One region of the Carboxylicivirga fragile genome, then DNA from elsewhere that is predicted to be linked to it. Evidence: riboswitches for the same ligand, from Rfam matches in the RefSeq annotation. Region 1 holds a riboswitch; each other region holds the start of a gene.

Region 1 (20,768 bases):
TTGTATCAGCACTTAAGCGATGCCGATGAATTTGAAGTGTTGGATTTTAAAGAATTGGAAGGTGCAGGGGTAGAAGCCATGATAATGAATCACAACATTAAAATTGGTTCAGCATCATATATTGGAATTGAAAGTAAAATAAAACAAGAGTCTGCGCGGGTGTATGTATCCATTGACGATAAAGCTATTGGGCATTTTGTGATAACTAATTATTATCGTCCCGAATGGAAAGAAATGTTACGAGTGGTGCAGAAAAAAGCAGTGGTTCATTTACTGTCGGGTGATAATGATGCAGAACGTGAGATATTGGAGCGTGAGATTGCCAATGCTGATAATTTACACTTTTACCAATCGCCTAAGGACAAGCAAGCTTACGTGCAGAAATTAAAAGACAACAACAAGTTTGTAACAATGGTTGGAGATGGGATGAATGATGTTGGCGCACTTAAGGAAGCACATGTTGGAATAGCCGTTGCCGATGATGTTTATCAGTTTTCACCATCAAGCGATGCCATCATTAGTGCTAAGGAATTAATTAAATTACCCGTATTTATCAATTTTGCCAAGTCAGCTTTACGCATCGTTTACTTAGCAATAGGCATTTCGTTTCTTTATAATGTAGTTGGTTTGTATTTTGCCGTTACCGGACAGTTAAATCCTTTATTTGCAGCTATATTAATGCCCTTGAGTAGTGCTTCTGTTGTAGTATTTACAAGTTTAAGTGTTATGTGGTCGGCAAAAAAAAGACGATTACTTTAAAATAATGGAAACAAATGTAATATTCAGATTGTAATTATAGGCGGAAAAAGTAAGCTGAGATTACGCATTTAAGAGCTTTAAATCTTAAATATTGTTTATATTTGACCGAAATTTTAACCGATATAAGGGAACGAACTTTATAAGATAGTATGGAGATAATAATTGTTTTAGTGATTGCCAGCCTGTTAGTAGCCCTATTATTTTTATGGCTATTTATTTGGGCGGTAAAATCAGGACAATACGAAGACGATTATTCACCTTCTGTGCGTATATTGTTCGATAATCACGATAATAAAGAGCTTAAGTCTAATACAAAATCCAAAATCACCGATGAAGCAAGAGACGTTTTATTACGACAATAAAATTGTCAAGTATTTTATGTTCGCCACCATAATATGGGGCTTAGTTGGTATGTTGGCTGGGGTGCTTGCAGCACTTCAAATGGCAATGCCAGTTTTTAATTTTGAATCTGAATACACCACCTTTGGACGCGTTCGTCCAATCCATACTAATGCGGCAATTTTTGCCTTTGTTGGTAATGGTATTTTTATGGGGGTTTACTATTCTATGCAGCGTTTGTTAAAAACACGCATGTTTAGCGATGTACTAAGTTGGGTACATTTCTGGGTTTGGCAATTTATCATTGTGCTGGCAGCGCTTTCTTTAGCGCTTGGTTTCACAACTGGTAAAGAGTATGCTGAGCTAGAATGGCCTATTGATATCCTGATTGCCGTCTGTTGGTTAGTATTCGGATGGAATATGTTTGGAACCATTGTAAAACGCCGTGTGAAGCATTTATATGTTGCCATTTGGTTTTACATAGCCACTTTCATAACGGTAACTGTTTTACATGTTGTAAACTCAGTAGAACTACCAGTCACTTTATTTAAAAGTTATTCTTGGTATGCTGGTGTACAAGATGCCTTGGTACAATGGTGGTATGGTCACAACGCTGTGGCATTCTTCTTAACCACTCCTTATTTAGGTTTGATGTATTACTTCGTACCTAAAGCTTCGAATCGTCCGGTTTACTCGTATCGATTATCCATCGTTCACTTCTGGACCTTCTTATTTATTTATATTTGGGCAGGGCCACATCACTTATTATATACTGCATTACCCGATTGGGCACAATCATTAGGTACGGTCTTTTCTATCATGCTAATCGCTCCATCTTGGGGTGGTATGTTAAATGGACTACTAACACTTCGAGGTGCCTGGGATAAGGTTCGCGAGAGTGCAACTCTTAAATTTATGGTTGTAGCTGTTACGGCTTATGGTATGGCAACGCTTGAAGGCCCATTATTATCATTAAAAAATATTAATGCCATCAGTCACTTTACAGATTGGACTGTAGCACACGTGCACGTTGGTACATTAGGGTGGAATGGGTTCTTAACCTTTGGTGTACTGTACTGGTTAGTTCCTAAAATATTTAATGTAAAGCTATATTCTGAGAAATTGGCCAATGCGCACTTCTGGATTGGAACTTTAGGTATTTTATTCTATGCCATACCGATGTATTGGGCTGGTTTAGCGCAAAGCCTTATGTGGAAAGAATTTACTTCAGAAGGTTTATTAGCTTATCCTAGTTTCTTAGAAACAGTGACGCAAATACGTCCGATGTATTACATGCGTGCCTTTGGTGGTGTGATATATTTATCGGGTGCTATTTTAATGACTTACAACCTGTTTAAAACAGTTGGTAAAGGTAATATGGCAGCTAATGAAGAAACAACCGCTGTTGTTGAGAATCTTACCGCTAAAAAACCTGGTGAGAAGTTACACGCTGTATTGGAGCGTAAACCTTTCCAGTTTATGATATTATCATTAATAGTTGTGTTAATCGGAACTTTCGTAGAACTGATTCCTACTTTCTTGATTAAATCAAATGTGCCAACTATCTCTAGTGTAAAGCCTTATACACCACTTGAATTAGAAGGTCGTGATATTTACATCCGCGAAGGTTGTTATAACTGTCACTCTCAAATGGTTCGACCATTCCGATCAGAAACAGAACGTTATGGCGAGTATTCCAAAGCTGGTGAGTTTGTTTATGATCATCCATTCCAATGGGGATCGAAACGTACTGGACCAGATTTAGCTCGTGAAGGGGTGATGACTGGTAAAATTTACAAACCAGACGCCTGGCACTTTAATCACATGTTGGATCCTCAAAAATTGAATGCCAATTCAATCATGCCGAAATATCCATGGTTGATTAGTGACGATGCGGATATTGAAAGGATACCGGCTAAAATTAGAGCCATGCAAACTCTTGGTGTTCCTTATGCCGAAGGTTATGATGAGCTTGCCATTGAAGATTATATGGCACAAGCCGATAAAATAACTAATGGACTGAAAGCAGCTGGAATAGAAACAAAAAGTGAAAAGGAAATCATTGCTTTAATTGCTTATTTGCAGCGTTTAGGTACGGATATTTACAAAGTACAACCTGAGGCGGAATTGGCCGAATAAATAGGATAATATGAAACGACCATTTGGGGAGTTCAATCCCGATAGCTATCGGGAGGCAATTGAAATAAAAATTTTAAACAGATGAAATTAGTAAGACACTATTTAGAAGACATTGCTGGGATTGAAATTTATCCGATCATTTCATTTTTACTGTTCTTTGCCTTATTCATATTCGTATTATGGTACGTTATAAAAATGGATAAAGCACATGTAATTGAAGTTTCGAACTATGCAACGGATAAGGCAGACGAAGTACCAACTGCCGACGAGAGTTAATAAGTTGATTAGAAAAAACGAGAGCTGTAATGCAGCTTTCGTTCATATAATATTTATTTCATATCTATGGAAGAGATCAAAAAAGACCACAAAAATCTACCGGAAATTGACCCTTTAACGAATGATAAGTTCGTTCCGGAGCATGAATTTGATGGCATACGAGAATTAGCAAATAATCCACCGTGGTGGTTAACATTTATCTTGTTGGGCAGTATATTGTTTGCATACATTTATATTGCACGCTACCATTTCTTTAACGATGGTGATTTGCAAGTTGCAGAATATGAGCAGCAAATGTTGGATGCTATCCCTGAAGAAGTTGAAGAAGCAGCCACTACAGGTGAGGGAGGTATAACTATTGAAACTGTAAAAGTAGATTATACCATTCCTTTAGATGATAAGGCTGACTTAGCAAAAGGTGCAAAGGTATTTGCTACCAACTGTGCTGTATGTCACCTGGCTGAAGGTCAGGGATTGGTTGGGCCTAACTTAACCGATGAATATTGGATTCATGGGGGAAGTTTTGAAGATATTATGCACATTATTAATACTGGTGTTATCGAAAAAGGAATGATTGCCTGGAAAGGTCAATTATCGTCTAAACAGATACATCAGGTGGCAAGTTACATTACTACTTTAGTGGGTACTAATCCGCCTAATCCTAAAGCTCCTGAAGGAGAAAAGTACGTAGCGCCTGCTGAATAAAAGATAGATCAGAATTAAAATAACTCGGGCAATGTTTATCACTTTGCCCGATTTTATTTAAAGATGTTTTATATTTTTACAAGTGAATGAATAAACCTCACACCAATGACAAATGAACCCAAAGAATCTTTTCGCGATCGGATAGTCACGATGAATGAGAAAGGTGGAAGAAATTGGATTTATGCCAATAAACCTTCTGGCAAATATTATAAGGCCCGTAATATTGTGGGCATTATTTTGTTGGCTTTTCTATTTATAACACCATACATTAAGGTGGATGGTGAGCCGCTTTTGTTGTTTGATATTATTCATCGCAAGTTTGTCTTGTTTGGAGTTGTTTTCTGGCCGCAGGATTTTCATTTATTTGTGATAGGGTTAATTTCTATTATAGTGGCCATCATTACTTTTACGGTGGTTTATGGCCGTGTTTGGTGTGGATGGACTTGTCCTCAAACCATCTTCATGGAAATCATTTTTCGTCGTATCGAGTATTGGATCGAAGGAAGTGGTGATCAGCAACGCATTCGAAATAATGGAGAAGATAGTTTTGATAAATTGTGGCGTAAGACTCTAAAGCATTTCATTTTCATCTTAATATCATTCTTCATAACGCATACAATGCTCTCGTACATTGTGGGGGTGGAGATGGTGAAACAATACATTACTGGTTCACCTACTGAGAATTTTAGCGTGTTTGTTGCCATTATGATTTTTACGGCAGCCTTTTATGTGGTGTTTGCTTATTTTAGAGAGCAAGTCTGTTCTTTAATTTGTCCATATGGTCGCCTACAAGGCGCTTTACTGGACAATAATACCTTAATGGTCACCTACGATTATAAACGGGGTGAATCAAGAGGGCCAATGCGTAAAGAGGAGGATAGAGCAGAGGCTGGTAAAGGCGATTGTGTTAATTGCCATAAGTGTACAACTGTTTGCCCTACAGGTATTGATATTCGTGATGGTATTCAGTTGGAGTGTATAAACTGTACTGCTTGTATCGATGCATGTGATGGGGTAATGGAACGCTATAAATTACCTAAGGGATTGATTAGAATTACTTCGTTGAATAACGTTGAGAAAGGAGAGAAATTTAAATGGACGCCTCGTATAATTGCCTATACAACTTTAATGGTAGCGTTGACAGGTGTGTTAATAGTACTGTTTAATTTACGAAGCGATTTTGAAACAACAATTCTTCGCGTTCAGGGTTCTTTATATCAAAAGGTGGATGATCAGCATCTAAGTAATATTTATAATTACAAGGTGGTTAACAAAACCAATCGTGAGGCTGAATTAAGTATTAAATTGATTTCTCCCGAAGGTGAAGTTCAACTGGCTGGAAGTTTGATGAAGATTGAGAAACAAAAGAAAATGCAAGGTGCTTTCTTAATAAAGTTATCAACCGAACAATTAACTGGATCGAATACTGAAATAAAAATTGGTATTTACGAAGGTGAAGAATTAATTGAGGTTATTAGTACCAGTTTTGTCGGGCCATAATTTTTGGTTCTTAAATTGGTTTTAGAAAACGAATTGTCTTGAAATAAAAAGTATAGAATGAAATTTAATTGGGGACACGGAATATTTCTGGCTATTGTATTAGGCGCTTCTGGATTGGCAACTTTGGTATTTATTACGACCAGAGAACGCATTGATATGGTGACAGAAGAATATTATCCAAAAGAATTAAAATATCAGGATCAGATATCTAAGATTATTAATTATCAGGCCTTGGCTAAAAAGGTTGAAGTAAGTAGTGATAATGATTTAGTGATTAGTTTTCCTGAAATTACTGGTTCTGCGGATGGCATCGAAGGTGAGGTTCACATTTATCGTCCGTCGAATAAAGCATTGGACATTGAACGCACTGTTGCTTTGGACTCCGCTTTTAGCATGAGTATAGCGAAAAAGCATTTTAAAGCTGGCAAATATGAGTTAATGATTGAATGGCAAGCCAATGAGGTAGCATATTTCACAAAATTACCTTTATACATCGATTAAAAATGGGAATACTTGAAGGATTCGTAATTGGCTTTTTTGGCAGTTTGCATTGTGTTGGCATGTGTGGCCCTTTGGCCCTTGCTCTTCCTTTACCAACCAACTCGGTTTCTCAAAAGGTAATTGGTGCTTTATTATATAACCTTGGCCGGGCACTAACCTATAGTCTTTTAGGTTTAATATTTGGTTTTGTTGGAGCAGGGTTGAAGCATTCGGGCATTCAAGAAATAGTATCAATTTTATGTGGTGCTATTATGATTCTTTCAGTTATTTTACCAGGTATAATCAAATTACCTAAGGGAAGTAATAAGGTCTCAAATTCGATTTATTCTACTCTTAAAAAGAAGATTGGTGATTCCTTGAATCGCAGAAGTGTTGGCAACCTTTTTATTATAGGTATACTTAATGGCTTTTTACCATGTGGCTTGGTCTATGTTGCCATCTCAAAAGCTGTATTATCATTAACCATTCAAGAAAGTGTATTGTCCATGTTTTTCTTTGGCTTGGGTACTTTACCAATGATGTTTGCAGTGGCATTTTTCTCCGATATAATAAGAAGTCGATACCTTCATAAGTTGAAGGCTTTCATTCCTGTTTTTATTGTGATTTTAGGTGTAATATTTATTCTTCGCGGACTAAATCTGGGAATCCCATATATTAGTCCGGATATGAGTAAGGCAGCCTGTTGTCATTAATTGCTTTATTCCTTTTTTATCGGGTTAATCACCTATAAATGCTATTAGAGTATAAATTAGTGTTTTAAGCACTTTATTTTGCATAGTTTTTTTAGTAAATTACAGTTTGGCACTTTTTAGAACTTACTTGCTAAGCTTTATTTACTTACATCTAAAACTAAGTTGAAATGAAGATTAAATCATTGAATAACATTGGTATTGGCAGAAGATTAAACTTGGTACTAGGATCGGTAGTAGTGATAATCATAACGGGATTAGGTACTTACACGCTGATATCTCAAACCAATACATTTAATAATTTATTAGGTAGTTTCTCTTACGAACAAACAGCTGATTTAAAGCGCTTAGTTAATCTTCAGATAGAGATTAAACAAGATGTTGTAAACTCGGGCATTAATGTTGCCAACAAATTTTTCTACCAAAGTAGTGTAGAACTTAATTCAGATAATTTATTAAGCGTTAAGGCTAAAAATCAAATAACAGGTGAAATCCTGGAGCTTGATATTCCAGAGTTTTTACATGCTAATACACGTGTTCATGAGAATTATGCTTTTGTAGATGAAATAGGTACTATGCTTAATGGTACCGCTACCATCTTTCAGCGCATTCCTCAGGGGTTTTTACGCATTTCCACCAATGTTTATAATAAGCAGGGGCAACGCGGAGTTAACACCTTTATTCCAAACGATTCTCCGGTTATACAAGCCATTCTCGCTAAAGAGACCTTTAAAGGTAGAGCTTTTGTTGTTGATGATTGGTATCTAACGGCTTACGAACCAATCATTATCGAAGGAGTTGTGCAAGGTATTTTGTATGTAGGGTTTAAAGAAAAAGACATGTCGAGCATCAAGGATGTGTTTGCTAGTAAGGTTTACCTCGATTCAGGATTTCCTTTTTTAATTGCTAAAGATGGTACAGTATTGGTACATCCCGTTGGCGAAGGTACCAATAAATCAGATGAAGCGTTTTTTCAAGAGATGCTTAATTCGGGGCAGGAGAAGGGCCGAATCGATTACACTTATGAGGGAATAGGTAAGATTTTATATTACGAATACATTCCGCGCATTGAGGCTTTTGTCGCTGTATCCTATCTTAAGTCAGAATACAATCGTGGCATTTACGAGAAACTGGTTGTTCTAATTATTGTGCTTCTGCTTAGTGTTGGCATATTTGTAATTGCCATTCGATTAATTACCAATTCCATCACTAAACCTCTTAACAGGAGTGTTGAATTAGCGCATAAAGTGGCGCAAGGCGATTTGTCTTCAAGTATACATCTTGATCAAGAAGATGAAGTTGGGCGTTTAGCTCAATCTTTGGAGAACATGATTACAAAATTGAAACAAGTGGTGGCTGAAATATCTCAAGGATCGGAGAACATAGTATCTGCGAGCGATCAGGTTAAGTCAACATCCATGCAGTTGTCCGAAGGAGCCACTCAACAAGCAGCTTCCGTAGAAGAGGTATCATCGACAATGGAAGAGATGGTAAGTAATATTGAACAGAATGCTCACAACGCTCAAAATACGGAACAGAAATCAAACAAAGTGCATGAGGATATCCAAATTGTAAATGAAAAAATAACAAAGCTTGTGGCTTTTACAAATGACATATCCCAAAAGATTAATATCATAAACGAAATTGCGAATCAAACCAATATATTGTCTCTTAATGCAGCCGTTGAAGCAGCACGAGCGGGAGCCGAAGGCAAAGGGTTTGCTGTGGTTGCCAATGAAGTTAAAAAATTGGCTGAACTAAGTAAAAATGCTGCCAATGAAATAGTTAATTTAACTCAACTGGGATTGGAAATGGCTGAAGTATCGAGCTCAACCATGCTTGGTGTTGTACCCGAAGTTGATAAAACCACTGAATTGGTCAAAGAAATATCTGTATCTAGCGCGGAGCAATTAGAAGGGGCTGGGCAAGTTAATTCGGTTGTACAAGGATTAAATAACCTGACCCAACTTAATGCCTCATCTAGTGAGCAGTTAGCGGCTAGTGCCGAACAATTATCATCACAAGCCAATGACCTAAAAGAGATGATTGCCTTTTTTTCAATTAAGGATGAGAAATAGATATTAAGACAAAAGTGTATTTTATTTCAATTAAAAAAGGGTAATATATTTTTTGAGAATAAAAATTCATATACATTTGCGCTCAAATTGGTTCAAGAGGTAAAATCATTACCTGGCGATAAAAGGGAATGCCGTGAAAGTCGGCAACAGTTTCCGCTGCTGTAAGTCTTGATTCCGAGAAAACGGAATAGCATGCTACAACCAACAATGCCACTGTTAATAGATACAACGGGAAGGCGGTTAGTAGTCAAGACAAGTCAGAAGACCTACCAATATAAACTTAATTGTTCAAAGCATTCGGATAAAGTGCAAGGCAATGTTATACAAGATGTATTCATCGTAGCTTTCGTTTGTAGAACAGTTTTTATTTGACCGATTAAGAGGTGATGAAAAAAGAGCTGTTGATAATTGTATTTTTTGTGTGCGTTGCATTTGCAAACGGACAAATTATAGATACAGTGAATGTGGAAGAAGTTGTTGTTACTGGAACCAGTATTAGCCGTTTCCAGGCAGGTTCAAAGATTGAAAAGGTCCCAGAACAACAGTTTGAATTAATGCAAGGTGGAAATCTTGATCAGTTAATTTTGCGGTTTACACCCTTTGCCATAAAAAGTACAGCTGGTTCTTTAGCCACAATTCGGGTCAGAGGTACATCACCAGATCACACAAGTATCAACTTTGGTGGAATTAATATTAATTCAATGACGCTGGGAAGTTCCAACCTAAGCAATGTACCCTTGTATTTATTTGATGAAATTGGTCTTCAGTACGGAAGCGCTTCGGTGGTTAACGGATCGGGGAGTATTGGTGGCGCTATTCATTTAGGGATGAATAATTACTGGGTGAATGGTTTTAAAGCTGAAGCAAGGATTGATTTTGGGTCGTTTGATGAAGAATTATATGGCACTAAGTTGTTTTATGGCAACGGTAAGTTGGAAGGCGTTACAAGAGTTTATTATTATAAGAAAAAAAATAATTTTCCTTTTTTTAATACCACGCATGATTTTGAGAAAAACGGTGCATTTGGAGAGGATGTTCAACGAAATGCATCAGTTGAGAATAAAGGCGTGATTCAAGAGTTTAATTACAAACTTAATACTAATGAGACCTTTACTTTAAAAGCATGGATTGAGAGTGATTGGCATGAGATACAACAAAACATGCAAACCAATGCGTTTCAACCAAATATGCGTAAAACTTTAAGTGATGATCATGTTCGATTGTGGACAGAATATAAAAATGAAAAAAAGAAACTGCATTATAAGTTAGGTGGCGGATATGTTTACGACAATTCAGTTCATAATCATTCTACTAATAAAATATCAACGCAGCGTTTAATATTCAATGGGGATGGAGAATATAAAATAACCAATAGCAGTAGTTTTAAAGGTGGGGTTAATTTTAAATCAATTTTTCCAAAAGTATACGCTTATAATACCGACTTAAAACGAGAAGATTGGACCGATATACACCTTTCGTATTATCAAAATTTCTTTAATAAATTAACCGTATCTGTTAATTTGCGCCAAGCCTTTGTAACTGATTTTGATGTGCCTTTTACACCTGCTGTCGGGTTTTCTTATAATGCGCTTGCCAAAGAAAAATACGTACTTAGTTTTACTGGTAATGTATCTAAAAGCTACCGTGTCCCAACTTTCAATGATCGCTATTGGGTGCCAGGTGGCAATCCAAATCTTAAACCTGAAGATGGCATAAATTACGAGCTTGGATCAAAGTTTAGTTACTGTATTGATGGTCTTTCTGGCACAATCAAAGTAAATGCTTTTTATTTAGATGTTGACAATTGGTTACTATGGATAAATGGCAGTAATGGCTGGGAGGCGGATAATGTTCAGCGCGTCGTAAGTAAGGGAATTGAGGCTCAATCAAATTGGGATATTCATGTTCAAAAGTATACGATTAACACAGGTCTTAATTATTCTTATAACCCTGTTGAACGTGCAGAGGTTGTTGGTTCAAGTTCGGGACAGAATAAGGCAATTGGACGGCAATTGGAGTACGTTCCTTTACATAGGGGAGTCTTTTATCTTAGTGGTATTTATAAGGATTTATCGGCTGGTTTTGATTTTAATTACACGCATAAACAATATACCTCTCAGGAGCAAAATACGATTCCAGCGTACACCTTAGTAAATCTTCAATCGAGTTATAAGTACAAAGTAAATGATGACCATGTATTTCGTTTTGCGGCATCATTAAATAATATTCTAAATAAAGACTATCAATCCTCTGAGGGTTATCCAATGCCTCGAATCAATGGTAGATTAAGTGTAACATATAAATTTAAATAAACATAACTATAAATTAACTTCTTATGAAAAAGAATTTTTTTAGCTTAATTTTTCTTCTTACAACATTAAGCCTTGGTTTTACATCATGTAGCGAAGATGAAACAATTCCTGTTTTAAGTGCTGGATTTACTACTTCCGCCAATGTTGTTGAAGCTGGTGAAGCAATTGAATTTACAAACTCATCTACATCGGCAACTGAGTATGCTTGGGATTTCGGAGATGATGTTACCTCAAAAGATCAGAATCCGGAACACACATATGCAGCTGATGGGAAATATACAGTTACTTTAGTGGCAACAAATGGTGAAAAAACTGAGCAATTTCAAACCAAGGTTTATGTTGGTGAATATGCGTATGTACTGAATTATGGTGGCTATAACGGTACTAAAAGTTCCATTACTTTATATGATAAGAAAACAGCGTCGGTGCCTGTTTTTGACTATTATAATTTAAGGAATAATACCATAATGACATCAAATGCACAAAGTGCTTATCAATATGGTAATAAGATTTATTTTATGGGCAACAATGTTGACCGCATTACATATGTTGATGCTGCAACATTCATTCAGTCGAATAACGGTATTACTGATCAAGTAATTAAACCGCGAAATTGTATTGCACACGATGATATTTTATATGTTTCTTGCTGGGGTGGTGAAGTTTGGAATGATGCTTCAATATCGTACATTCTTAAAATTGATACTAAAACCGATGCCGTTATCGGTAAAATAATGCTTGCCGGTGGCCCGGAAGATTTAGAAATTGCTAATGGTAAATTATATGCAGCTTTGAATTACGATAAAAAAGTGGCTGTTATTGACATGGCATCTGAAGCTATTACCTACATTGATATGCCTGGTGTATGTTCTTATATTACTAAAGATCCATCAGAAAATATTTTCGTATCGGTAGTTAGCTCTTTCAGCACACCAGCTGACCAAGATGGATTGGCGCATATCAATACTCAGAATGACACCTACACGATGTATCCTTTATCGGGGATTAGCGCAGCTTATGTTAATGTTATGGCAGCTAATACTGATTTTAGTAAATTATATGTAATGACTTCAGCGTACGATTCTAGTTGGAAGCTTACTGGAGCTGTTGCCGTTTTTGATGTTGCTTCAAAGGCATTTGAAAGCTCTAATATTGTAGAAGGTTTGTTTGGTATTAACGGTATTGGAGTTAATAATTTAAACGACGACCTTAACGTATTTATTTCACCTAGTACAACCGAGTCTGGTCAAATTAAAGTTTATTCTAAGGATGGAGTAGAGAAAAAGAGCATTGGAGTTGGTATAGCACCAATGATGTTGTTTGATATTGAATAAATATAAATAGATTATAGAGAAGAGGGAAATGATGCATTTGATGCTTTATTTCCCTTTTTTCTTTTTGTGAAATGATATTATTTAAATAGAATAAAGTAATAATTAAGAAAGGAATAATATCTTTGATACCGTTTTTGACATGACTAAATGTTGAATATATTTAAATTAAAATATTGAATACGAATATGAATAAGTTATTCCTAACACTATCCATCAGTTTATTATTATTTACTGCATGTAAAGATATCAATACATTCACTTTAAATGATAGTCAAGGTACTTTCGTTTTGAATCAAGGAGATTCTGAAACCAGTACTTTAAGTCGCTATGATTATGAGCAGAAAATAGTCACTAACAATTTGTTTAAATCAAAAAACAATGGAAATGAGTTAGGGGCTAACGTATCAGTTTTTAAAGTCAAAAAAACCGATAAGTATACAAGTGGTTTGGGCTTCTTTGTTTTTCCTGAACGTGATGAAGTTGAAGCGATGAGTATGAGTACCTATGGTATTATTGGTAATGTTGATGAACTTTCACATCCTAACGATATACTTATAGCTAATAGCAATTGGGCATATGTAAGTTGTGGAGATGGAATTTCCGAAGGTGATGATGATAATGTTGTTACTAAGGTTGATATTGAAAGTTTTGAAGTGACAGATACAAGAATTAAAGTGGGTGCTGGTCCTGATAAATTAGTGAGTGCTGGAAAATACTTATATGTGGCAAATAAGATGGACGGCACGGTTAGCATCATTGATATGACTAATGATGTGTTAGTAGAAACCATTGAAGTAGGCGGATACCCTTTTGATATGGCCGTTGATATTGATTTAAATATTTGGGTGTATTGTGATGGTGATGCAGCAGGTTCGAATCAAAGTTTATACGTAATTAGTCGCGTTACGGGTGGTGACGTATTGACTCATAGCGTCGAAGAACGAGTTACTTTTTTAAATCAGGAAGATCACGGTAAGAATGCGATAATTACATCGCTTGACGGAAGACATCTTTATTTTGTTCATGGTAAAACTCACCGTATGAGTGTGTACGAATCGGATTATCGTGGGGCGATGCATGACGATAGTAAATACAAAGATGCGACCTTATATTCTATCGCATTTGAATCACGCACCGGAAAACTACAGGGTTTATATAAAGTAGATGGAAGTAATGGAAAACTACTTGTTTTTGACACCAAAGAAGATGATCATTATTTGGGTCAAGAATATACAGTAGGTATTAACCCAATTCAGATAGAGTACAATTACTAATAATAGTAATAGCTATAAATTTTAAGCCTCGTGTAATACGGGGCTTTTTTATATCATAAACTTGGTGAACAGAATCAAAAACTGTATACTTGTTCAAAACAGTACAAAATGAAAAATAATTTAAAACATACATATTGGTGGCGCTACTTAAATAGTATTTAAGTGGATCAGCTAACAAATAAATTTATATAGCCATAGGTTCCACCTGTGGCTTTTCTTTTATAATTAAATCACTAAAAATGAATCAGAATTCAGACAAAGCAGAATTAAGCACTGCGGTAATGCCTGATGAAAATGGGTTCTTTGGCGAATTTGGCGGCCGATTTGTGCCACCTATGCTCGAACCTATTATGCAGGAAATTACTGAGGCTTATCAGAAGATTAAGGATGATCCAGTTTTTAAGGAGGAATTATTTCAACTTCAAAAACATTATACCGGACGACCATCGCCAGTGTTTCATGCACAAAACTTATCTAAACGGCTAGGTGGCGCCCAAATTTACCTCAAGCGAGAAGACTTAAATCACACAGGAGCTCATAAAATTAATCATTGCCTTGGCGAAGCCTTGTTGGCCAAGAAAATGGGTAAGAAGAAATTAATAGCCGAAACTGGTGCCGGGCAACACGGCGTTGCTTTAGCTACAGCTGCGGCTTTGGTTGGCTTAGAGTGTGATATTTACATGGGTGAAGTAGATATTTACAAAGAGCATCCCAATGTGGTTAGAATGAAAATTCTTGGTGCTCGGGTTATTCCTGCAACACATGGATTAAAGACATTAAAAGAAGCGGTTGATTCAGCTTTTGAAGCCTATATGGGCGACCCTGTTAATCAACTGTATGCCATTGGATCGGTGGTTGGCCCTCATCCGTTCCCAATGATGGTACGCGATTTTCAAGCGGTTGTTGGTCGCGAAGCCAAGGAACAGTTCAATGAAATTAATGGAAAGCTACCTGACAACTTAGTTGCTTGCGTTGGCGGAGGATCAAACGCAATTGGATTATTTTCGGCTTTCTTAAACGATGAAAGCGTTAATATTTATGGTGTTGAACCAGCAGGAACAAGTTTCAAGACCGGCGAACATGCTGCAACACTCACACATGGTAAACCAGGAATGATTCATGGTTACAAGTGTTATTTATTACAGGATGAAAAAGGTGAACCGGCTGCAGTTAATACGGTGGCAAGTGGTTTGGATTATCCTGGTGTTGGGCCTCAGCATTCTTACTTAAAAGATCTTAAGCGCGTTAATTACGAAAGTATTAATGATAAAGAGGCTATTGATGCTTTTATGCAATTAGCTCGTGAAGAAGGTATTATTCCTGCCTTAGAAAGTGCCCATGCGGTTGCTTATGCCATGAAATTAGCACCTACCTTATCAGCCGATCAAACAATTCTTGTGAATCTATCAGGAAGAGGAGATAAGGATATCGATTATGTGGTTGAGAAGTTTGGCGAGCAGTATGGTATTAAAGCATAATTATTAATCATAAAAAAACCGGAAGTTCACGCTTCCGGTTTTTTTATATCATAATTTGAAAATTATTTCTTCTCAAATAAAGTTGGCTTAAAGGTTAACTGAACCCAAGCCCAGTGGTTTCCTGTACTATTCTTCTCAACACCTTTTATTGCATATAAGGCATCTTGAGCAAACATGTGAGAGTAACCAAAATCGAGTTGAACCTGACCTTTGTGTGAATATGCACACCATAAATCAACTTCAGTACCTAAACCTTTGCTGTGATCACTAATTTCGCCATCTGCACTAAAAAAGTGAACTGCAGCATTAAATTTAACCTTACCAGGTTTGATATGACCTTTTACGTAAATGTCGTTCAATCCAACACTAGTTCCTCCATGGTTACCTACATAGAAATAATCCATAAATCCATTAAACTTATGGTTGGTACCATATAATGGAGCAAATGTATTATTTTTCTCGTTTTCACTTTGGTCGGTACCTGATAGTAACTCATAACCTGCACCAATAGACGCTTTATCACCCAATGGCATGTTTGCATCAATTGAAAAGTTAAGCGCTGAAATATCTTTACCACCAGCGTCTTCACCAAATTGATAGTATAAATTACCTACCAATTTTACATCCGAAATTTTGCTTTTAATGTGGGTACCTAAGGTCTTACTGTATCTAATACCTTGTTTAATCATTTCACCAGTATTAGGGTCTGTTTCTTTCGCATAAGGTTTACCATTATTCAAGAATAGAACACTACCTGAATAACTATCCGTTTTATGGTTTAACCAAAGATATTGCATGGCTTTGTATGCATCAGGTCCCAAGTAAAAGTTATCGTGCATATTTGAGTTGTTATATGCTAGGCCTAAATGCGCATTGAAAGTTCCTTTGTATTTAAAAATAGCAACATCGTGCGAACGCGCTTGCTGTGCCCAGCCAACACTACCTAATATACGGTGATCATCGTAAACCAGTTGCTGACGACCGGCTTTTAAAGCAAACTTATCACTCATAAACCACTCGGCCCAAGCTTGGTGGATGTAAGTAACATTATTTCCATTAGTTGTTAACTGAGCTTCTTGCCCCCAAAGGCGAACATCCTGAAAAACAACTCCAACAGCAAATACTTCGTTCTTAAAATCAAGGTTTAAACGCGTACGTTGGCTGGTCAGAATAGATGCTTCTTGTCCGTCGGAAGCTGGTTGTTTAACACCTTGGTTTAATTCCGTACGTGGACGTAATTCAGCCGATATTTTAACCTGTGCAAAACTGCCAATGCTTAACATTAGGGCACAGATGCTTAGAAATATTAATTTTTTATTCATAGTTGTAATTGTAGATTAATAAAAAGGCAGAACTAAAGAAGTGCAATACTCCCAATATTCTGCCTTTATTTCTTATCGATTATTAGTTCAATGAAGTTTCGTAAGTAGCTTCACGTTTATCTTTTTCTGCTTCCCACTTAGGAACTATAGTTTTCAAGAACTCATTCTTTTCCTCTTGCAACTTTTCAACAGGTAAACCAATGAATGCCTGAGCTTTTGCTTTAGTAGTAATATCTGGGTAAGGTATTTCTTTGTTATGTCCCATTGAAGCTAACAAGCGACTTAACTTAAGTCTTCCTTCCTGAGCAACAACAATACCAGTTGAGATTACACGACTCGTTTCAACAGGCGAGTGGAATGAACCACCGTGGCTGGCCGCAGCATAATCCCAACGCCATTGTGCATGACGAATGTCAGTTAAGATATCTTTCATTTGCTCTTCAGTGGCACCATTGTCCCAAGCAAACTTAGCTTCCACATGCATGCGAACGATTAGCTCTTCTAATTTATCACGATTTTCTATGATACGATCCTGACGTTCGTAAACATCTTCAATTAAACTAGCGGTCTCTTCGCGGTGACATACTTGACACGAGTTAGCTACGTTGTTCAATGGACTCTGAATGTGGTGATCCGTAAATTTTTGTCCACCTTCACTCTTATAAGGCATGTGACAATCGGCACAAGAAACACCGCGCTTAGCATGAACACCCGTTAAATAAACTTCGTAACCTGGGTGCTGTGCTTTTAGCATAGGTGCTTTACTTAATTTATGAGTCCAATCAGCAAAACCAATTTCATCGTAATATTCTTCCATTGCTTCAACCGACATACCTTTGTCCCATGGGAAAGTTAGGTATGGTGAACCTGGATTAGATTTTTTATTGAAATAGTATTCAACGTGACACTGAGCACAAACCAATGAACGCATTTCCTGATGAGACGCTTCATCGATATCTTTACCCATACGTTCGAATGCTTCGACTAAGGCTGGACGAGTAATTTTAAGGTTCATGGTTTCCGAATCGTGACAATCGGCACAACCAATGTTATTCATTACTTCGTGTCCTTTTTCATCCCACTTACCTTTATAAAATTCGGCAGGTCCCATTTCTTTCATTAAGCGCGGCACATCCGGGCTTTTACAAGTCCAGCATGTATTTGGCATCGGGCTTCTTTTTTCTTCAGTTGGCCCGCCGGTACGTAATGATACCTGAATATCTTCAACAGCATACATATGTCCACGGCCTTGATTATAATCCTTAGCAAAACCATAACCAGCCCAAAGCACAACTAAACGTGGATCTACTTCGAGCATATCAATCATAGCTGCACCGTTGTATTTACTGGCAAATACCGTGTCTTTAGTATTCATGTACGACTGGTACTGCTTCGGGAAATTCTGTCCCCATACTTCGTTACGAGGCTCCGTAGGCGCATGTTTTACTTTTGGCGTATAAGCAAATACAGCTTCTGCACGGCGTTCAATCACCGACGAAGCAAGTAAGCCTAATAAAAACACTACAACGATGGTTATTAAGAACATGGCCCAACCTAACCAAGGTTTATTTTTAATCTGTTCGCGAATAGGTTTCATATATTTAGATTTTAGTTATTCATTATTTAATTCTTTTATCCATTCTGGCAGCGGACTTTCGGGTACCGGCACACGTGCATGAGGCACACTGGATAAACTGTTAACTCGGCCATGTGGCGTTTCACGGTGACACTCCCAACAAAAGCGATCTTGAATGTTCATATGAACATCAGGAACCTTCGCCAAGGTTTTGTCATCGGTAATAAGATGAGAGTGACAGCGTACACAATTCTGTTGTACTACATGCTGACCTTCCTCTTTAATAAAAATAACCTGTGGTTCGCCTCGCATAGTAAATACTGACGCATGACGCAGACCATCCTTTGCCTTGAAGTAATATGTATTCAACACATTGTCCTGCGGCACATGGCAGTCGTTACAAGTTGCCACCTCGCGATGAGCACTGTGGTTCCATGTGGCGTACTGCGGAGCCATAATGTGGCAATTAACACAGGTTTTAGGATCATCCGATAAATAGGAGTGAGCCCTGGCGACATAAAACAAGTAAAAGCCCAAGCCAAAAAATATGCCTAAGGCAAGAATGACAGGGACCTTCCAGTGTTCGGGTGGTTTAAGAAAATCAAAAAATTTCTTTTTCATAAACACATTTGATTTAGTTAATAGGTAATTAAATACTACTTAATAAAAATAAAAAAAATTACCCACACATAGTAATCTATGTGCAGGTAATCAATAGTTTATATTAAATCTTAATAGTATGCATTATGTAGACTTAAGCAATCCAACTTTTTATATCTTCTTCAACGGTAGATATTCCACCAATTCCGAAGTTTTCAACCAATATATTTACCACATTAGGTGATAAGAATGCTGGCAATGTAGGCCCTAAGTTGATGTTTTTAACTCCTAGTGAAAGAAGAGCTAACAATACGATTACAGCCTTTTGCTCATACCATGCAATGTTGTACACGATTGGTAGATCGTTAATATCGTCCAGTCCGAATACCTCTTGTAACTTAAGTGCTGTAACAGCTAAACTGTATGAATCGTTACATTGACCTGCATCTAATACACGAGGAATGCCACCGATATCACCTAAAGGTAATTTGTTGTAGCGGTATTTGGCACAACCAGCAGTTAGGATAACAGTATCTTTTGGTAATTCATTTGCAAAGTCAGTGTAGTAGTTACGGTCGGTCATACGTCCATCACAACCTGCCATCACAACAAATTTCTTAATGGCACCACCTTTTACTGCTTCAACAACTTTATCAGCTAATTGTAATACTTGATTGTGAGCAAATCCACCAACAATCTCGCCAGTTTCAATTTCTGTTGGAGCAGCACATTTTTTAGCGTGCTCAATAATTGCAGAGAAATCTTTAGGCGCATTGTTCACGCGATCAGCAAAGTGAACACATCCATCGAAACCAGAAGCACCAGTTGTATAAACACGCTCTTTGTAAGAATCCTTTGGAGGAACTATACAGTTAGTTGTAAATAAGATAGGGCCGTTGAATTGTTCGAATTCAGTTGTTTGCTGCCACCAAGCGCTTCCGTAGTTACCTACAAAGTTGTCGTACTGTTTAAATTTAGGATAGTAATGTGCAGGTAACATTTCACTGTGCGTATACACATCAACACCTGTTCCTTTGGTTTGATCCAAAAGATCTTCCAAGTCGCGTAAATCGTGACCACTAACCAGGATGGCTGGCTTAGTTCCAACACCAATGTTTACCTTGGTAATTTCTGGGTTACCGTATGTTTCAGTGTTAGCTTTGTCTAATAAAGCCATTACTTCAACGCCATATTTACCACACTCTAATACAAGAGGTAATAACTCATCAGCTCCAATTCCTTCGGTAATAGTAGCAACCAATGCTTTCTTCACGAATGTGTAAATATCGTTATTTTCATAACCCAGGTTCCAAGCATGCTCACCATAAGCAGCCATACCTTTCAATCCGTAGGTCAATAACTCTTTTAACGAACGGATATCTTCATTCTCAGTCGAAAGAATTCCGATCAACAAACTTTTAGATTCCATGTCGTTAACATCATTACCGCGGTACACAGCAGAATCGTGCAAGTCGGCAGGTGCGTCAACCTGAGCCTTTAACTCATCTTGAATGGCATAACCAGCTTTGATCTTTGCAACAATCTTATTACTATCAAAATTGGCATTTGTAATGGTAATAAATAATGAGTCGATAAGATACTTGTTCGCCTTAGCTGTATCGATACCTTTCTCATCAGCCAATTGGCTTAAAACAGCTACACCTTTTGCCGTATATACTAATAAATCTTGCAGGTTTGATACCTCTGGAGATTTACCACAAACTCCTTTAATAGAACAGCCTACGCCTTTTGATGCCTCTTGACACTGATAACAGAACATACTCATGATTTTCTTCTTTATTTTGGTTTAATTGTTGATTTTATTCTTAGTAATGACTAATCTTTTATCATTAGTCATTAAGCCTATAGTCTAAGATCTATTGATC
Region 2 (4,265 bases), on a different contig from region 1:
TTATCTTTACAATAGCGCCATAATTTAAATGCAGATTAAATATATTGCTGGCTGGTATATTTAAGTATTTCATAAGAAAAGCACGAATAATACCCGAATGCGTTACAATGGCAATTTTTTTACTATTTCCATTTACCATTTGTTTCTCAAATTGCTCAACACGCTTTAGAAGTTGCTTAAACGATTCACCATTGGGTGGACTTTGTAATACGAAATTCTCAGCCCATACATCAATCTCATTTTTAGGAATAGCCTTCCAAAACATACCTTCCCAATCTCCAAAGTTTAATTCTTTCAAATTTTCATCAAGGTATACTTTCTGTGCATGAAAAAGATGTGTAGCCAATAATTTACATCTTTTTAAAGGACTGCTAAATATAATATCTGGACTGTATTTTGATGCAGTTAATATTTGATTTATATCATCCGCTTCACTATCAAAACAAGAATGACAATTTAAATCTATTTGGCCGTAGCATGTGCCTTCTTTCACATCTGGCGTTGTATGCCTAATCAATAGTAATTCTATCATTTGAATAATTGATTAAATGGGTTATTCGAGGCATCCATATGAATGATTGAAAGGATGGTTAAATAAACGACCAACTCTGTGACTTGCTGAATGGTTCCAAGACAATCGCCAGTATAGCCGCCAATCCATTTCTTAAAATAACGTTCCAATAAATATTTTGAAAGAATTAAAGGAATAATAACTAGCAGTATTCTTAAATCGTTGAATAAGAATAAAACTGGAAGCGAGATGAAAAAGGCGATTAAAATTTCCTTCGAATGAAGCGATTTAGTGATTGGTTTAGATTTGCTAGTTTCATCTTCACGCACATATGATAGGCTGTGCATTGTGCTAACCGCCATTAGGCGACTTAGTACATGCGCGGCAATTAATGCAATTACTATTTTGTTTGAAGGGATAGCATCTAAACTTGAAAATTTTGTGAATAACAATAGAATAATACCAACAGCTCCGTAGGCTCCAATTCTAGAGTCTTTCATTATAGTCAGTATCTTCTCTTTTGTCCAGCCACCTCCGAAGGCATCGCACACATCTGCAAAGCCATCTTCATGAAAGGCTCCCGTTAAAAGAATAGAGCTTGCCATCGATAATAATATGGAAACGGAGTGGGGTAGTAATTGGCTAAGCGTAATATAAATTAATCCACAAATTGCTCCAACTACATAACCAACGATTGGGAGATAGCGATTACATTTATTTAGGTTACTTTGCGAAAAAGCGATATTCTTAGGAATCGGAATTCGTGTAAAGAACCCAAAGGCAGTTAAGATGAGATTAAATTGATTCTTTAGTCTTTGCATTTGAAAATTGTAAAAAAGCCATTAGCTGACAGCTATCAGCCAATAGCTTATAATTTATTACTCAACATTACTTACTCCAGCGTCTTCAAAGCTAGACATTTCATTAATGAAATTCACGGCAGACTGCACCAATGGAAAAGCTATGGCTGACCCTGTTCCTTCTCCAAGTCGCATGCCCAACTGTAAGATGGCATCTGCCTTTAAATGTTGAAGCATCAATCTATGGCCTTGTTCTTCAGATTGATGTGCATACAAACAATAATCGGTTACATTGGGATTTATTGCATGGGCTGCCAGTAATGCGGAAGTTGCAATAAAACCATCTGATAAAATGATCATTTTCAATTCAGCAGCTTTTAAGATTGCTCCGCAGATAGTTGCAATTTCAAGACCTCCAAAAGTGGCAAGTATATCCATCGGTGAGCTCGTGTTTTGATGTAAAAGCAGTGCTTTTTCAATTACTTGTGCTTTATGGCTAATACCTTCCTTGTCTAATCCTGTTCCTGCACCTGAAGCTTCTGTTGCTGTGCAGTCTGTGTATTTACAAAGTAAGGCTGCCGCTGCGGTTGTGTTTCCAATTCCCATCTCGCCAAAACCAATAATGTTGCATCCTTCTGAATGAAGTTTATCAACAAGCTGCGCACCATTCTCCATAGCCTGTTTACACTCTTCAATGGTCATAGCTGGTTCAACGGCAAAATTACGCGTTCCCTTCCTTATTTTTAGATCAAGCAAATTGGTGTTGCTTTCAAAATCATAATTAACGCCTGTATCAGCCACTAAGAGTTGTATTCCATGTTGGCGGCTAAAAACGTTAATAGCAGCACCTCCACCTAAAAAGTTCATGACCATTTGAAACGTAACCTCTTGTGGGAAAGGGCTAATCTTTTCTTCAGTTACACCATGGTCACCAGCACATACCAGAATGCTTGGTTTAGATAATTCTGGCTTAAGTGTTTGTTGAATCTGACAGACTTTAAATGCAATTTTTTCCAGCGCGCCAAGGGCACCTAAAGGTTTTGTTTTTAAATCAATTTTCTTCTGAATAGACTCATTCAGCTGATTGCTTACTTGTTCAATTTTAAACTCCTGCATTTTCTAAATTTAAATAAGTTTTAAATCTTCAGGAGGGAGGATTATACAAATAGACACAGCTATGTAAGTGCTATTCTAGAATCACTTTACCCCGAAGTTGAATAAAAGGCAGGTCTTCCGGCTTACCCTGATGTTATTACCTTCCCATTATTATAACAGTGGTATTTAATAACATCACTTCACTAATGTGAAAGTGGGTTTACGGCTACGGGGATAGCTCTGGATTTCTCAATGAGGCACCAGATTCCCTTTTTAAGCGTTTGCACCTTTATGTTCCAAAAATAGAAATAATAATTGATAGCCAGATGGCAGAATTATTTATTCTCTTGGATAAACTCATAACCAAGTGACTCAATGGTGCTTTTAATTTGATCCAAGTCAAAGCTACTTGCCTCAATTACAAGCTGATTATTCTGAGGAGATGCGTTAACTTTACTGATTCCATTTAGTTTGATAAGGTTAGATTCAACGCTTGCTTTGCAATGGCTACAGGTCATTCCTTTTACTGTAAATGTTTTGCTTTGGATAGGTTTAGCCATAGCAAAGGATGTAAACTGAGGAGCGTTATTCAAAGGTTCATGTGCTTTATTTAGTACTGAGGAGTTTAGTTTTTGTGTTTTAATTTTTACTGACTTATTGTAGTTTGTTTTATTGATATACTGCCTTATATATCCATTAATAATTAAGCCAACAAGTATTATGGTAGACGCGATTTGTAGCCAGTTTGGTAATAGTTCGTGCGAGTGACTTAGATGTTCGGTGTGTTGGTTGATAAGGAACCATTCACGTGGAAGGAAGTGATTGATCAGAGTTCCAAAAAACAAGGCGCCAAGAATAATAGAGCCCAAGTAGGAGATTAAAGTACGATTGCCAAAAACTTTTTTTATCACAGTGATTGTGGCTGCATTGGTTGCTGGGCCAGCCATTAATAGTACTAATGCAGCTCCGGGGGAAAGTCCCTTGAGCATTAATACTGCGGCAATAGGTACAGAAGCAGTTGCACATAAATACAATGGTATGGAAGCCAATAATACCACTAACATGCTTATGGGTTCGTTATCGAGGTAATTCGTGAAAAAGTTTTCTGGAATTATCACAGCCATTAAAGTAGCAATCAGTATTCCAATTATTAACCATTTGGCAATATCCATCAAGAATTCATAAAAACCATAACGAAATATTCCAAACCAACCTTGATGAGTACCCATTTTATCATTCTCACAGGATTGTGGGCCATCATTGGTATTGACATCATCTTCTTTGGCTGTGGCATTTGTAGCGGCTCCACCTAATACTCCGGTTATTAAAGCCACTATTACACGTATAATTGCAAATGGTAAGCCGAGTAAAGAGTATGTTACCATAATGGAATCTACACCTGTTTGAGGCGTTGAAATTAAGAATGAAACACTAGAACCTTTAGAAGCCCCATTACGATAAAAGGAAATTCCGGTGGGAATAACACCGCAAGAGCAAAGTGGGAGAGGAATGCCTAGAATTGCCGTATTGATTACTGACATCCAATTACTTTTACCCATATAACGATCTATCCATCTTTGAGGAAACCAAACTTTAAGCACGCCTGCAAAGAAGAAACCTAAAAGAAGATAGGGCGACATAGCCTTTAATAGGTCAAATAAAGCATCTGCAAATTCTATAATTAGATTCATTTACGTTCTGATTAATATCAAATAAACAGTTGGTGTTATGAATGGTTCAGCTTGTATGTATCAATGTGTATAATTAAATACAATTAAAAGCCAATAAAAAGAGGCTGTCTCAAAAGTGAATTTAAAACCCAGATAACTTATAGATTAAAACTTAACCTTTATTTCTAC
Region 3 (4,265 bases), on a different contig from region 1:
ATGTTGTTAAAGGAAAAGTGGTTGTTATGGCTGACTACGGCGCGTTTGTTGAAATCGCTGCTGGTGTTGAAGGTCTTATCCACGTTTCTGAAATGTCATGGTCACAACACTTACGTAGCGCTCAAGATTTCTTGAAAGTAGGCGACGAGGTAGAGGCTATGGTATTAACATTGGATCGCGACGAGCGTAAGATGTCTCTTGGTATTAAGCAATTAAAAGCTGATCCATGGGAGAAAATCGAAGAGAAATATGCTGTTGGAAGCAAGCACAGTGCAACCGTGCGTAACTTCACTAACTTCGGTGTATTTGTTGAGATTGAAGAAGGTATTGACGGATTAATCCACATCTCTGATCTTTCTTGGACTAAGAAAATCAAGCACCCAGCTGAATTTACTGCTATTGCAGAGCAAGTTGAAGTGGTTGTACTTGAAATCGACAAAGAAAACCGTCGTTTAAGCTTAGGTCACAAGCAATTGGAAGAGAATCCATGGGATGTATTCGAAACTATCTTTACAGTTGATTCAGTTCACGAAGGTACTATCGTTGACATCTTCGACAAAGGTGCTGTAATTGCATTGCAGTATGGTGTTGAAGGATTTGCTACTCCTCGTCATTTAGTGAAAGAAGATGGATCAGCTTCTAAAGTTGACGAAAAGCTTGATTTCAAAGTGATTGAGTTCAATAAAGCAGCTAAGCGTATCATTCTTTCTCACTCTCGTGTATTCGAAGATGGTAAGAAGGGTGAAGAGGTAGCAGCTAAGAAAGCTCAAGCCAAAACAACGAAAAAAGGCGTGAAGAAGTTGAATGATAACTTAGAAAAAACTACTTTAGGAGATATTTCTGATTTAGCTGCACTGAAAGATCAGTTAGAAGCTAGCGAGAAATCACCAAAAGAAGATAAAAAATAAGTTAAAATAATAGGAATGGACTTCAAGATTGATAAGTTAGATGAATTTACTGTAGTTCAGGTGCTGAAAGAAAAGTTGGATACACATGTGGCTCCAACTTTAAAATCAGAACTGGTACTCTTATCTGGTAATGGTGAAAAGAATATTTTACTTGATCTGGGTAAATGTAATTATTGTGATTCATCGGGTTTAAGTGCAATTCTTGTTGCCAACCGATTGTGTAAAAATGCCGATGGTGCATTTGTGTTAGCAGGCCTTCAGCCAGCCGTAGAACGTTTGATCTCGGTTTCGCAGCTCGATTCTGTTTTAAACATTGCACCTGCACTTGATGATGGTATTGAAATGATTCGTAAAGCAATTGAATCGTAGATATTGATGAATAACTTTTCGGTAACCATACTCGGAAGTAATTCAGCATTACCAACATCAGATAGATATCCAAGCGCTCAGATACTTAATGTGTCTGAGCGCTTTTTTTTGATTGATTGTGGTGAAGGAACGCAGATGCAATTGCGAAGGAATAAAGTAAACTTCTCCAAGATTCACCATATTTTCTTATCTCATCTTCATGGAGATCATGTATTTGGTTTAATGGGATTGATCTCTACTTTTGGATTACTGGGCCGTACTGCTAAATTACACATCCATGCACATTCCGATTTAAAGGGCATCTTACAACCGCAGCTCGATTATTTTTGTGCTGATTTGCCGTATGTTATCGAATTCAGTGATTTGACATATGATGAGAAGGTGCTCATCTATGAAGATAAAAAAGTAAAGGTTGAATCTTTTCCTTTATCGCATCGCATACCAACCTGTGGCTTTAAGTTTACCGAACAGCCTAAAGAAGCTAACATACGTAAGCCAGCTATTTTTAAGTACGATCTTCAGGTTCGAGAAATAGTAGCCATAAAAAATGGTGAACCTTTTACTGATGATCAGGGTAGAGTGGTGCCTGAAGAAGAACTCATTATTCCTGCTCCCAAACCACGAAGTTATGCGTATTGTTCTGATACAAAGTATTATCGGAAGTTAATTTCTCACATTCAAGGGGTTGATTTACTCTACCACGAAGCCACTTTTATGCACGATTTGAAAGCGCTCGCTAAGTCATCGATGCATACCACCGCCAAACAAGCTGCTACCATTGCGCGAGATGCGGGAGTTAAGCAATTACTGCTAGGTCATTTCTCAAGCCGTTATCGCGATCTACAGCCACTACTTAAGGAGGCTAAGGGCGTATTCGAGAACAGTTTACTGGTTAAGGATAATGCTGTTTTTGAAGTTTATTAAATAAGCACAACCTAGAGTTATATATCTGATTATTTAGTGTGGATTTAATTAAAATTACACTTTTGTTTATATAATTAAATAATTAATTATACATTCGCGGCAGTTTTGTGTTTGACGAGTATCGCACTTGTCAATAAAGGGAATTCGGTGCAAATCCGAAACTGTACCCGCAGCTGTAAGCTCCACAAAAATGTTTAATACTACAAACCACTGTTATTTATAACGGGAAGGTGCATTAAACAGGAGTAAGTCAGAAGACCTGCAAAACGAAAACTATTGTGGCGTAAACAATTTCGGGTTAAGATTTTACAACACGCAGTATTTTATTTGAATACATATTTTAATGACACGGTTTTGTATTGTTGCAGTATTGCAATGGTGTGTTTCTGTTCGCATTTTGCAGCTAAATATATTTGCTGTAAAAAGTAGATTGGAATGCACCTTATCAATTGTAAGAAAGGCCTTTGTACCTCCCGGTATAAAAATGCCCAAGTCCTCGTATTTCTCAAATCACATTTTTAATCTATCCCAAATTATTTTAAGATGAATTTATTTAAGCAAGCACTACTATTCATAAGTATAAGTTCATTATTCTGTACTTCCTGTTCTTTCTCAGAAAAAGAAAAGAAACAAGTACAAACAAAAGAAGCCATTGTACTTGCCACCTTTGGCTCCTCGTACGAAAATCCGCAAGCAACATTTAAGACTATTAATAAATGTGCTCATGAGCATTTCCCAAATCAAGAAATTCGCTGGGCTTACACATCCAATTTCATCATAAAAAAGTTGCGCGAAGGAAGGGGACAGGGCAGCTTGAATGGTAAAGAGATTCGTATTTACACACCAGCTGAAACTTTGGAGCAATTGATAAAAGAGGGCTATCGAAAAATTTATGTGCAGTCACTTCACATCATTCCAGGTGAGGAGTATGATGAGTTGTTGGAGGCCACTAAATTAGTTGAAAATAGATATCAAGATGTTGATATTGTGATAGGAACACCTTTGTTGACTTCTGAAAAGGATATTAAGGAAGTGGCACATGTACTGGCTAATAAATTTAGTGAAGAAATTAAACAAGGTCCTGTACTATTTATGGGCCACGGTACGCCTCATGAAGCAGACGCCAAATATACCAAGCTACATGACGAGCTACAGAAAATCAATAGCGACTTTTATGTAGGTACTGTTGAAGGCATTGGATTTGAAGATGGCTCATTAGCCATAGGAAGTATTATTTCAAGATTAGATCAATGTACTACTAAAGCCACAACGCTTTGTATTACTCCATTGATGTCGGTAGCAGGCGATCATGCCTGTAACGATTTAAACGCTGATACTGGCGAAACCGATCCTGCCGAACAAAGCTGGAGAGAGCAACTGGAGGCTAAAGGTTATACCGTAAATGCCAATATGAATGGTTTGGGTGATTATTCCGAAATCAATGCCATTTGGATGAGTCATCTTGAAGAGGTAAGAAAGTAACAATTGGATTAGTAAAAAAGCAATAAGAGGTATTTACATTATTTAAATGTAGTTGCCATTTTAAAGATATTTGTATTATGCAGAAGTTTTGCATGTCTATTTTGGCGATGTTAATTGTTTGGACAGCATCGGCACAACAAGAGGTTATTATTTCAGGTAAAGTACTTGATGAAAACAATCAAGCTTTAATAGGAGCCAACGTTTATATTAATGGTACAACCTACGGAACAGCTACAAATAAAAATGGAGAATTCATTTTAAAAAACATTGCACTTAACCAGTATCAGTTGTGTGTTTCCTATTCAGGATATAAAAGGCTTAGAATGGCCATAGATGCCACTACTGATAAAACAGATCTGGTTCTTCGATTGGAACAATCAAAAGGAAATTTAGGAGAAGTAGTGGTAACAGGAACAGGTACACCACATCACTTAAAAACTGCGCCTGTGCCAACCGAACTATTAACGAAGAAAATGATTGAAAATACGGCAGCTCCTGATTTTGGAACCTTAATGGGAGCTGTTAGTCCATCCTTTGATTTTAGCCCAAATACCATGGGTTCGAATATGATGTTGAATGGTT

Evidence for each region. A riboswitch is a leader RNA that binds a small molecule or an ion and turns the genes downstream of it on or off. The one in region 1 is predicted to bind cobalamin.
Region 2: linked by a shared signal. The riboswitch ahead of cobT (nicotinate-nucleotide--dimethylbenzimidazole phosphoribosyltransferase) and the one ahead of ACRD7B_RS00385 (TonB-dependent receptor) in region 1 are both predicted to bind cobalamin.
Region 3: linked by a shared signal. The riboswitch ahead of ACRD7B_RS09465 (sirohydrochlorin cobaltochelatase) and the one ahead of ACRD7B_RS00385 (TonB-dependent receptor) in region 1 are both predicted to bind cobalamin.

The regions. Positions count from the first base shown of each region.
Region 1 covers NZ_JBNGOY010000001.1:71,032-91,799, forward strand. The annotation lists gene ACRD7B_RS00340 (heavy metal translocating P-type ATPase) at 1-759, shown strand, start outside; gene ccoS (cbb3-type cytochrome oxidase assembly protein CcoS) at 909-1,121, shown strand; gene ccoN (cytochrome-c oxidase, cbb3-type subunit I) at 1,090-3,237, shown strand; gene ACRD7B_RS00355 (hypothetical protein) at 3,319-3,513, shown strand; gene ACRD7B_RS00360 (c-type cytochrome) at 3,580-4,218, shown strand; gene ccoG (cytochrome c oxidase accessory protein CcoG) at 4,324-5,718, shown strand; gene ACRD7B_RS00370 (FixH family protein) at 5,776-6,219, shown strand; gene ACRD7B_RS00375 (sulfite exporter TauE/SafE family protein) at 6,222-6,911, shown strand; gene ACRD7B_RS00380 (methyl-accepting chemotaxis protein) at 7,079-8,986, shown strand; cobalamin riboswitch at 9,058-9,274, shown strand; gene ACRD7B_RS00385 (TonB-dependent receptor) at 9,373-11,298, shown strand; gene ACRD7B_RS00390 (PKD domain-containing protein) at 11,322-12,632, shown strand; gene ACRD7B_RS00395 (YncE family protein) at 12,818-13,906, shown strand; gene trpB (tryptophan synthase subunit beta) at 14,146-15,384, shown strand; gene ACRD7B_RS00405 (alginate export family protein) at 15,447-16,706, opposite strand; gene nrfA (ammonia-forming cytochrome c nitrite reductase) at 16,789-18,303, opposite strand; gene nrfH (cytochrome c nitrite reductase small subunit) at 18,319-18,903, opposite strand; gene hcp (hydroxylamine reductase) at 19,037-20,668, opposite strand.
Region 2 covers NZ_JBNGOY010000099.1:23-4,287, reverse strand. The annotation lists gene cobC (alpha-ribazole phosphatase) at 1-532, opposite strand, end outside; gene ACRD7B_RS22525 (adenosylcobinamide-GDP ribazoletransferase) at 529-1,332, opposite strand; gene cobT (nicotinate-nucleotide--dimethylbenzimidazole phosphoribosyltransferase) at 1,390-2,427, opposite strand; cobalamin riboswitch at 2,519-2,712, opposite strand; gene ACRD7B_RS22515 (permease) at 2,742-4,097, opposite strand.
Region 3 covers NZ_JBNGOY010000017.1:58,237-62,501, forward strand. The annotation lists gene rpsA (30S ribosomal protein S1) at 1-908, shown strand, start outside; gene ACRD7B_RS09455 (STAS domain-containing protein) at 924-1,277, shown strand; gene ACRD7B_RS09460 (ribonuclease Z) at 1,284-2,201, shown strand; cobalamin riboswitch at 2,290-2,482, shown strand; gene ACRD7B_RS09465 (sirohydrochlorin cobaltochelatase) at 2,745-3,683, shown strand; gene ACRD7B_RS09470 (TonB-dependent receptor) at 3,761-4,265, shown strand, end outside.